DNA from 2 places in the Mesorhizobium sp. P2_F8 genome. Region 1 is predicted to be linked to the other one. Evidence: predicted binding sites of a transcription regulator. Region 1 holds the regulator's gene; the other holds the start of a gene.
What was found. The regulator LexA, encoded in region 1, represses DNA repair genes until DNA is damaged. The targets are predictions, from matches to a motif close to TGTTCNNNNTGTGTTCNG.
Positions count from the first base shown of each region.

Region 2: the regulator LexA is predicted to act here: its motif matches at 1,324-1,341, upstream of AC1DZP_RS22360 (ImuA family protein).

Region 1 is NZ_JBFUFB010000006.1:438,862-442,271, forward strand. It holds gene kynU (kynureninase) at 1-121, opposite strand, end outside; gene AC1DZP_RS17750 (GntR family transcriptional regulator) at 280-1,017, shown strand; gene lexA (transcriptional repressor LexA) at 1,377-2,114, shown strand; gene AC1DZP_RS17760 (ComEC/Rec2 family competence protein) at 2,108-3,410, opposite strand, start outside.
Region 2 is NZ_JBFUFB010000009.1:97,122-100,531, reverse strand. It holds gene AC1DZP_RS22365 (DUF6504 family protein) at 1-324, opposite strand, end outside; gene AC1DZP_RS22360 (ImuA family protein) at 266-1,300, opposite strand; gene AC1DZP_RS22355 (metallopeptidase family protein) at 1,484-1,906, shown strand; gene AC1DZP_RS22350 (DUF1737 domain-containing protein) at 2,161-2,367, opposite strand; gene AC1DZP_RS22345 (HpcH/HpaI aldolase/citrate lyase family protein) at 2,418-3,308, opposite strand.

The DNA of each region.
Region 1 (3,410 bases):
CAAGCGAATTGCCGTCGAGGTAGATCACCCCTTGCGGCAAGACGAAACGATCGCGCATGGAACGCAGCGGATCCGCGGCGTCCATCGCCTCGATTGCAGCGAGATCGAGAGTTGCATTCATGGTCGACTATCCCCGCGCATGGGCTCAGATGAACATATCAGGTGAAACCGTTGGCGATCATGGGCAGTCCCTTGGGTGTTGTCAAACATTATATATAATTTACGCAATGGAAGGATTTCATATATAATCACTCGACCAATTGGTACGGATGGTCGGCAATGCTGGACGACGAGCAATTCTCGAAGACAGAAGCAGCCTACAGGCTGCTGCGCCGCGATATCCTCACCACCCGTCTGAAGCCCGGCGCGCCGCTCAAGCTCAGCGCGTTGCGCAACAGCTACGGCATCGGCTGGACACCGCTGCGCGAGGCGCTCTCGCGGTTGGAGGCAGAACGCCTGGTGACCGCCATCAGCAATCGCGGCTTTGCCGTCGCCGCGGTCTCGCGCAACGAGTTGGAAGATCTGTCACGCGCCAGATTGGTGGTTGAACTGCCTCTGCTCCAGGAATCGATCGAGAAAGGCGGCCGTGAATGGGAGGACGCCGTCGTTGCCGCCCATTACAGGCTGTCGCGTAGCAGGACCGCGGTCGACGACCCGTCCGACGAAGTGGTCGACGAATGGGATGAAAAGCACGAGGCTTTCCACGCGGCATTGCTCAGCGCGGCAACATCCCCCTGGCTGCTGACCTTCCACTCCACGATCGCGGATCAGTTGCGTCGCCATCACCGCTTTCTTGGCCTGGCGCCAACCTTGCGGGCGGCCGCCGGTCTCCAGCATGGCTACGAAGAGGCCATGGAGGCGTTGCGCCAGGCCATCGCGATCGAACATCACACCGCGCTCATGGAAGCGGCGCTGGATCGTGACATCGAGCGCGCGAAAACCCTGATGGTTGCCCACATCGGCTACACGCTGCATGTCTATGTCCATGCGGGCGACGGCAACACAAAAAAGCGGTAATGCGACGAGGAACGATATGGGCAATTCCTCCGCCAAAGTTGGCATTTTGGCTCCCTTTCGTTCACGGGAGCCACGACCGGTGAAGTGAACCGAGCCCCCTTGTCGAGCTCCAGCGTTAGCCGAGGCCAAGCCCGACACAGGGTGGGCCGCAGGCCATTAACCATAGCAATTTCAATCCAACCAAGCGCTCGGCGGTGGCAGGCATGCGTCGATCGCGACGACTGCCGGGGCGCCAAATAATTTCAGCCGCCTTAACAAGTTCATTAAACTTTAAACGGTTGCGGAACACAACTGGAACAGATAGTGTTTGTTCTGGGTTTGTTTTTCCGATTCTGGTTTTGGGTAACCTGGGGGCTGCCATGCTGACGCGCAAACAACATGAACTGCTGATGTTCATCCATGAACGGCTCAAGGAAAGCGGCATTCCGCCATCCTTCGACGAGATGAAGGAAGCGCTCGACCTTGCCTCCAAATCCGGCATACACCGGCTGATCACGGCGCTGGAGGAGCGCGGCTTCATTCGCCGCCTGCCCAATCGGGCGCGCGCGTTGGAAGTGCTGCGGCTGCCGGATTCGATCGCGCCAGGCCTCAACGCGGCAAAGAAGTTCTCGCCAAGCGTCATCCAGGGCAGCCTCGGTCAAGGCGGCCTTGGCCGGCAACTCAAGCCTGCGTCTTCGCGGATGCCTTCGGCCGGCAATGACGACGACGTGGTCTCCGCCGTGTCGATCCCGGTCATGGGACGCATCGCGGCCGGTGTGCCGATCGACGCCATCCAGCACCAGACGCATTCGATCTCGGTGCCGCCGGACATGATCATGGGCGGCGAACACTATGCCCTGGAGGTCAAGGGCGACTCGATGATCGAGGCCGGCATCTTCGACGGCGATACTGTCATCATCCGCAATGCCGATACAGCCAGCCCGGGTGAGATCATCGTGGCGCTGGTGGATGAAGAGGAAGCGACGCTGAAGCGGTTCCGCCGCAAGGGTGCCTCGATTGCTCTCGAAGCCGCCAACCCGGCCTATGAAACCCGCATTTTCGGACCGGACAGGGTCAAGGTGCAAGGCAAGCTCGTCGGGCTGATCAGGCGCTACTGAGCAGGGCTTGCGACCGGCTTTTCGGGTTTGCGGTAGGGTGGCAGGCCCCTCGCCTCGCGCGAAAACTTGCGCTGCGTGTGCCAGGGCCGGTATGACCCGTCCACCGCGAAGCTGATCGTCGCAGGCGTGGTCGCCGATTGGCGATCGAAGAAGACGGCCGCACTACCCTTGCGGGCCAGTTGTCGCTTGGTGATGACGAGCACAAGTGGATTGTGACAGGGGTCATAGGCCGTGGCGTCATTGATGACGATCAGGTCGGCGAAGCCGCAGGCCATCCAGGCGTCCTTTCGGTCTTCGACATGCGCGATGATCGCACCGGACGGATGCTTGGCGAGGCAAACGCCCGATGTGCAATAGAAAGGCGCGCCCGACGGCAGCTCGGCGGCATCGGCTATCTCGAATTGCCCGTCTTCTTTGCTGAACACCTCCGGCATGACGATGGTCTCGGATGTCAGCGCGCGTTTCCAGTTGTCGACCGTGAATTCGTTCGGGCGTGCCCGGCTGACGGCGAGTTCGCCAGCCCCGATCGGCAGCGCAACCAGCCTGGCGTCCTCAGAGATCAGCACGTCCGGTGCGGGCGTGTCCGAGACGGTCAACAGGCCCGCAAGCGCGAACGGAAGGGCTGCGAGCCGCAGCCATGTCGTCGCCACCGTCGCAATGACCAAGGCAATCGCCACCAGCAGGACGGACTGCTGCGAAATCAACCCGACCGCGTCGACCGGCGAGCGCTCGGAAATCCATCCGGACATGGCGATCATCACCGTCAGGCCTTTGCCCATCACGTAAAGAAAGGGGCCATCGGCGCCAAAGGGCATCGCCAGCGCACTGAGGACGGCGAAAGGCATCACAACCAGCGAGACGATTGGCATGATGGCGAGATTGGCGAACAGGCTGAGCGGCGACACCCGCTGAAAATGCCAGATGGCAAACAGCGCCGTAGCGCTGCCGGCGATGATGGAGGTCATGGCAAGGCCCCCCATCGCCAACAAGAATTTTCGCGTGAGAAAGCCAGGCAGAGATCGCCGTGGCGGCGGCGGTTTCGTTTTCGCCGAACGATGATCAGACCAGCCGGCATAGGCACCGACCAGCGCCGCGGTCGCCGCGAACGACATCTGGAAACTTGGGCCGACCACTTCATGCGGCGACACCGCAATGACCGCGATCGCCGAGATCGCCAGGTTGCGCATGGTCAGCGCCGCCCGATCGAACAGCACGGCAATCAGCATCACCGCCAGCATGATGAAGCTGCGCTCTGCGGCAACGACGACGCCTGAGATGACAAGATAGGCGGCGATC
Region 2 (3,410 bases), on a different contig from region 1:
GACATCGAAACCCTGATGGAAGAAGCGTGACAGGATGTCGTCCAGCATGGCGCGTTCGCCGCCGAAAAGATGGGTGCAGCCGGTGACGTCGAGAAACAGGCCGTCCGTTGCGTCCAGCGCCACCAGCGGGGTGTAGCGGTCGCACCAGTCGGCAAGGCCTTCGAGCAGGCGGCGATCGGCTTGCGGATCGGCCTCGACGATGTCGATCGACGGATGCATGGCGCGCGCATCGGCGATGCCCATGTCGCGCTTCAGGTGCAGCGCCTCAGCCCGCTCGTCGAGGGCCGAGATACGCTGCGCGTTGCCCTTGCGGTGGCTGATCACCAGCGGCAGGTGATCCGACGGCCGGGAACGCCAGGACCGCCCCAGACGCTGCCGCAGGATCCTTTCGACCGCGAGATAGGGAAACCACAGCGACAGGATTCTTTGCTCTTTCCTCGCCCCTTCTTTCGTCGCCCCATCTTTCATCGAATGCGCGTTCATCGGGGTTCCACTCCAGTGTGAATTGTCCAGGCAGGGCCGTGCGGCTCTTGCCGATGGTGAGGGTGAAGGCCGGGCGGCCGATCGAGCCGGCGAGCGGCCCGACGATGGTGTCGCGCGGCACCGCCGGTGCCGACGCGACGATGAGACGAACGGGTGCGGCCGTCGGTTCGGGCTCGGCAGCCTGCCGCAGCAGGAACACCGGCCGGCCGGCACTCTGTGCCCGGGCATGCAGCCGGCGCGTCGCGGTCAGGTCGAGCCGCTGCGGATTGCCGCGGATCTCGAGGATGACGGCGGCGAGCGCCGTCATCCGGGCGGCCTCCTCGGCGACCCACAGCGCATCGACAAGTTTTGGCGCCTCGGAAAACAGCAATTGCTCGGGTTCGATGCCGAACGAGGCATGAAGCCCCCTGGCATAGGGAAAGCCGGCCTCGCGAAAAATCTCCGATGTGCCGATCCAGAGCACCGGCAACCCTTGCGTCTGCTTGAGGATCAGGCTTGCGAGCGACAGAGCGAAGCCGGCGACGGCTCCGGCATCGCGGGTTTCAATGCCATGGATTTCGCTCAAGGCGGCTTTCGGCAGGCCGCCGCTCAGGGCGGCATCGAGCCGCTCGACGCCGGTGGACAGGAACGCATCCGGCAGCGCCGCGGCAACGCCTCGGCGGACAATCGTCACATCGATGCTGGGGCCGGCGTCGACGCGAACATCGGGAGCCGCGGCGGCCGGCGCCTGCAGGCGCTCGGGCAGCGTTCCCTCGATCTTCGCGATCTGGCGGCGCAGGGCAAAAACAGTCTCCCGCGCCACGGCGGTCATCGCCATGACGGTCAGCTTTCACTCACAATTGTTCCTGTTATGTTCCTATAGATTCCAGAGGGTGCTGGAAGAGTCAAGCGGAGTCATGGGGAATTTATTCCTGCCCGGGGCTTGTCGGAGGCGTGGGCCACCCCCGCCATTTGCCGATTGCGGCGCGAAAGCCTATATGCCGGGATCAAAGGACACAGCATGGCCCGCATCTACAAGACCCGCAGCTGGCACGACGAACTTTCGCCGTCGATGGAGGAAATGGAGTTCCTGGCACTGGAGGCTTACGCCCATCTGCCGGAGGATTTTCGCAAGCTGACCGGCGAGATCGTCATCCAGATCGCCGAGTTCCCGACCGACGAGATCATGGACGATCTGTCGCTGGAAACGCCCTTCGACCTGCTCGGCCTGTTCGAGGGACGCGGCATCGCCGAGCGCTGGAATCCGCAGACCGGCGAAGGCCCGAACCGTATCACGCTCTACCGCCGCGCCATCCTCGACTACTGGGCCGAAAACGAGGAAACGCTGGGCGACATCGTCACCCACGTGCTGATCCACGAGATCGGCCACCATTTCGGCCTGTCGGACGATGATATGGAGAAGATCGAAGAGGCGGCTGAGTAGAACGTCAGAGGCTTGCGCACAGCGGTAAGGAACTGGCGTCTCATTCCTTCGCGCCCCCTTCTGGCCTGCCGGCCATCTCCCCCTCAAGTGGGGAGATTGGCAGTTTCAACCTCCGCTCCTTTTCTTCCACGCTGAAAATTAGCGAAAGCCGTCCACGACATCCGATCTCCCCCCTTGAGGGGGAGATGTCCGACAGGACAGAGGGGGGCGCTGTCCCGCCAGCGTGGGGGCTAGCCGTATACCAATCGCCAAGCCTACCAATCACTCAGCTTGGTATCCGGCCCATATTCCTGACCGTCGATATCCTTGACCACGGCCTGGCCGCAGCGCATCGTCTTGGCCTCCTTGTCGAAGGCATAGGTCGGCGAGCCGAACAGGTGCCAGCCCTTGTTCAGCGCCGCAGTCACCTTGTGGCAGAAGCTGGCATCGTCAGGGCCAGTGAGAAAGCGGTAGAGTTTCATCCGTCAATTCCTGTCGTGAGTGCCCAAAGCCCGCGAGCATCAGGCTGGTATCATGCGCCGATGGCCGCCGCCTTCGCCAGCAATTTTTCAGCTTGCGCCAGGTGCAGCCTCTCGACCATTTTTCCATTCAGCGCAATCACGCCCTTGCCGGCATTTTCCGGAAGCGCAAAGGCATCCTTCACCAGGCGTGCCTCGGCCACGGCTTTTGTGGACGGCGCGAAGGCCAGGTTCGCCGCTTCGATCTGGGCCGGATGGATGAGGCTCTTGCCGTCGAACCCCATGGCCGCCGCTTCCGTGCATTCATGGGCGAAGGCGTCGAGGTCGCGGAAATCGTTGGAGACGCCGTCGAGAATGTCGAGGCGGCCGGCGCGCGCGGCCAGCACCATCTGCATCAGCCACGGCACGAGGTAGCGCCGGTCAGGAGTCGCCGACACGCCGGTGCCGTTGAGCAGGTCGTTCGTTCCGGCAACGAAACAAGCCAAACGCGAAGCCGGATCGCGGCCAAGTTCGGCAATGGCGCCGATGTTGAGCAGCGCCTTGGGCGTCTCGATCATCGCCCACAGTTTCACGCTGTCGGGAGCAAAATTGTCGTCGAGCACATCGCCGGCCTCAAGCAGGTCGCGCGGCGTGTCGACCTTGGGCAACAGGATGCCGTCGGGCTCGCAGCTAGCGACAGCCAGCAGGTCGTCGGCGCCCCATTCGCTGGCCAGCGCATTGACGCGCACCACCATCTCGCAGCGGCGGCCAAGGTGGTTGGCAACTGGGCGGTTGGCGAAGATGCCGGCCAGTTTTTCACGCACGGCGATCTTGTCGGCCGGGGCGACGCCATCTTCGAGGTCGATGATGACGGCATCGCAGGCAAGCTGCGCGATCTTGGCCAGCGCCTTGTCGTTGGAGGCCGGGATGTAGAGCACCGAGCGGCGTGGGTGATAGGTTTCCATGGCTGATCTATGCCGTCTGTGGATGGTCGAGGCAAGTCGTCTCCAGCCCTGCACGAAAACTGCACACGCCTGCGGAAAACCTCCTCCGATCCGCCCCGCCGT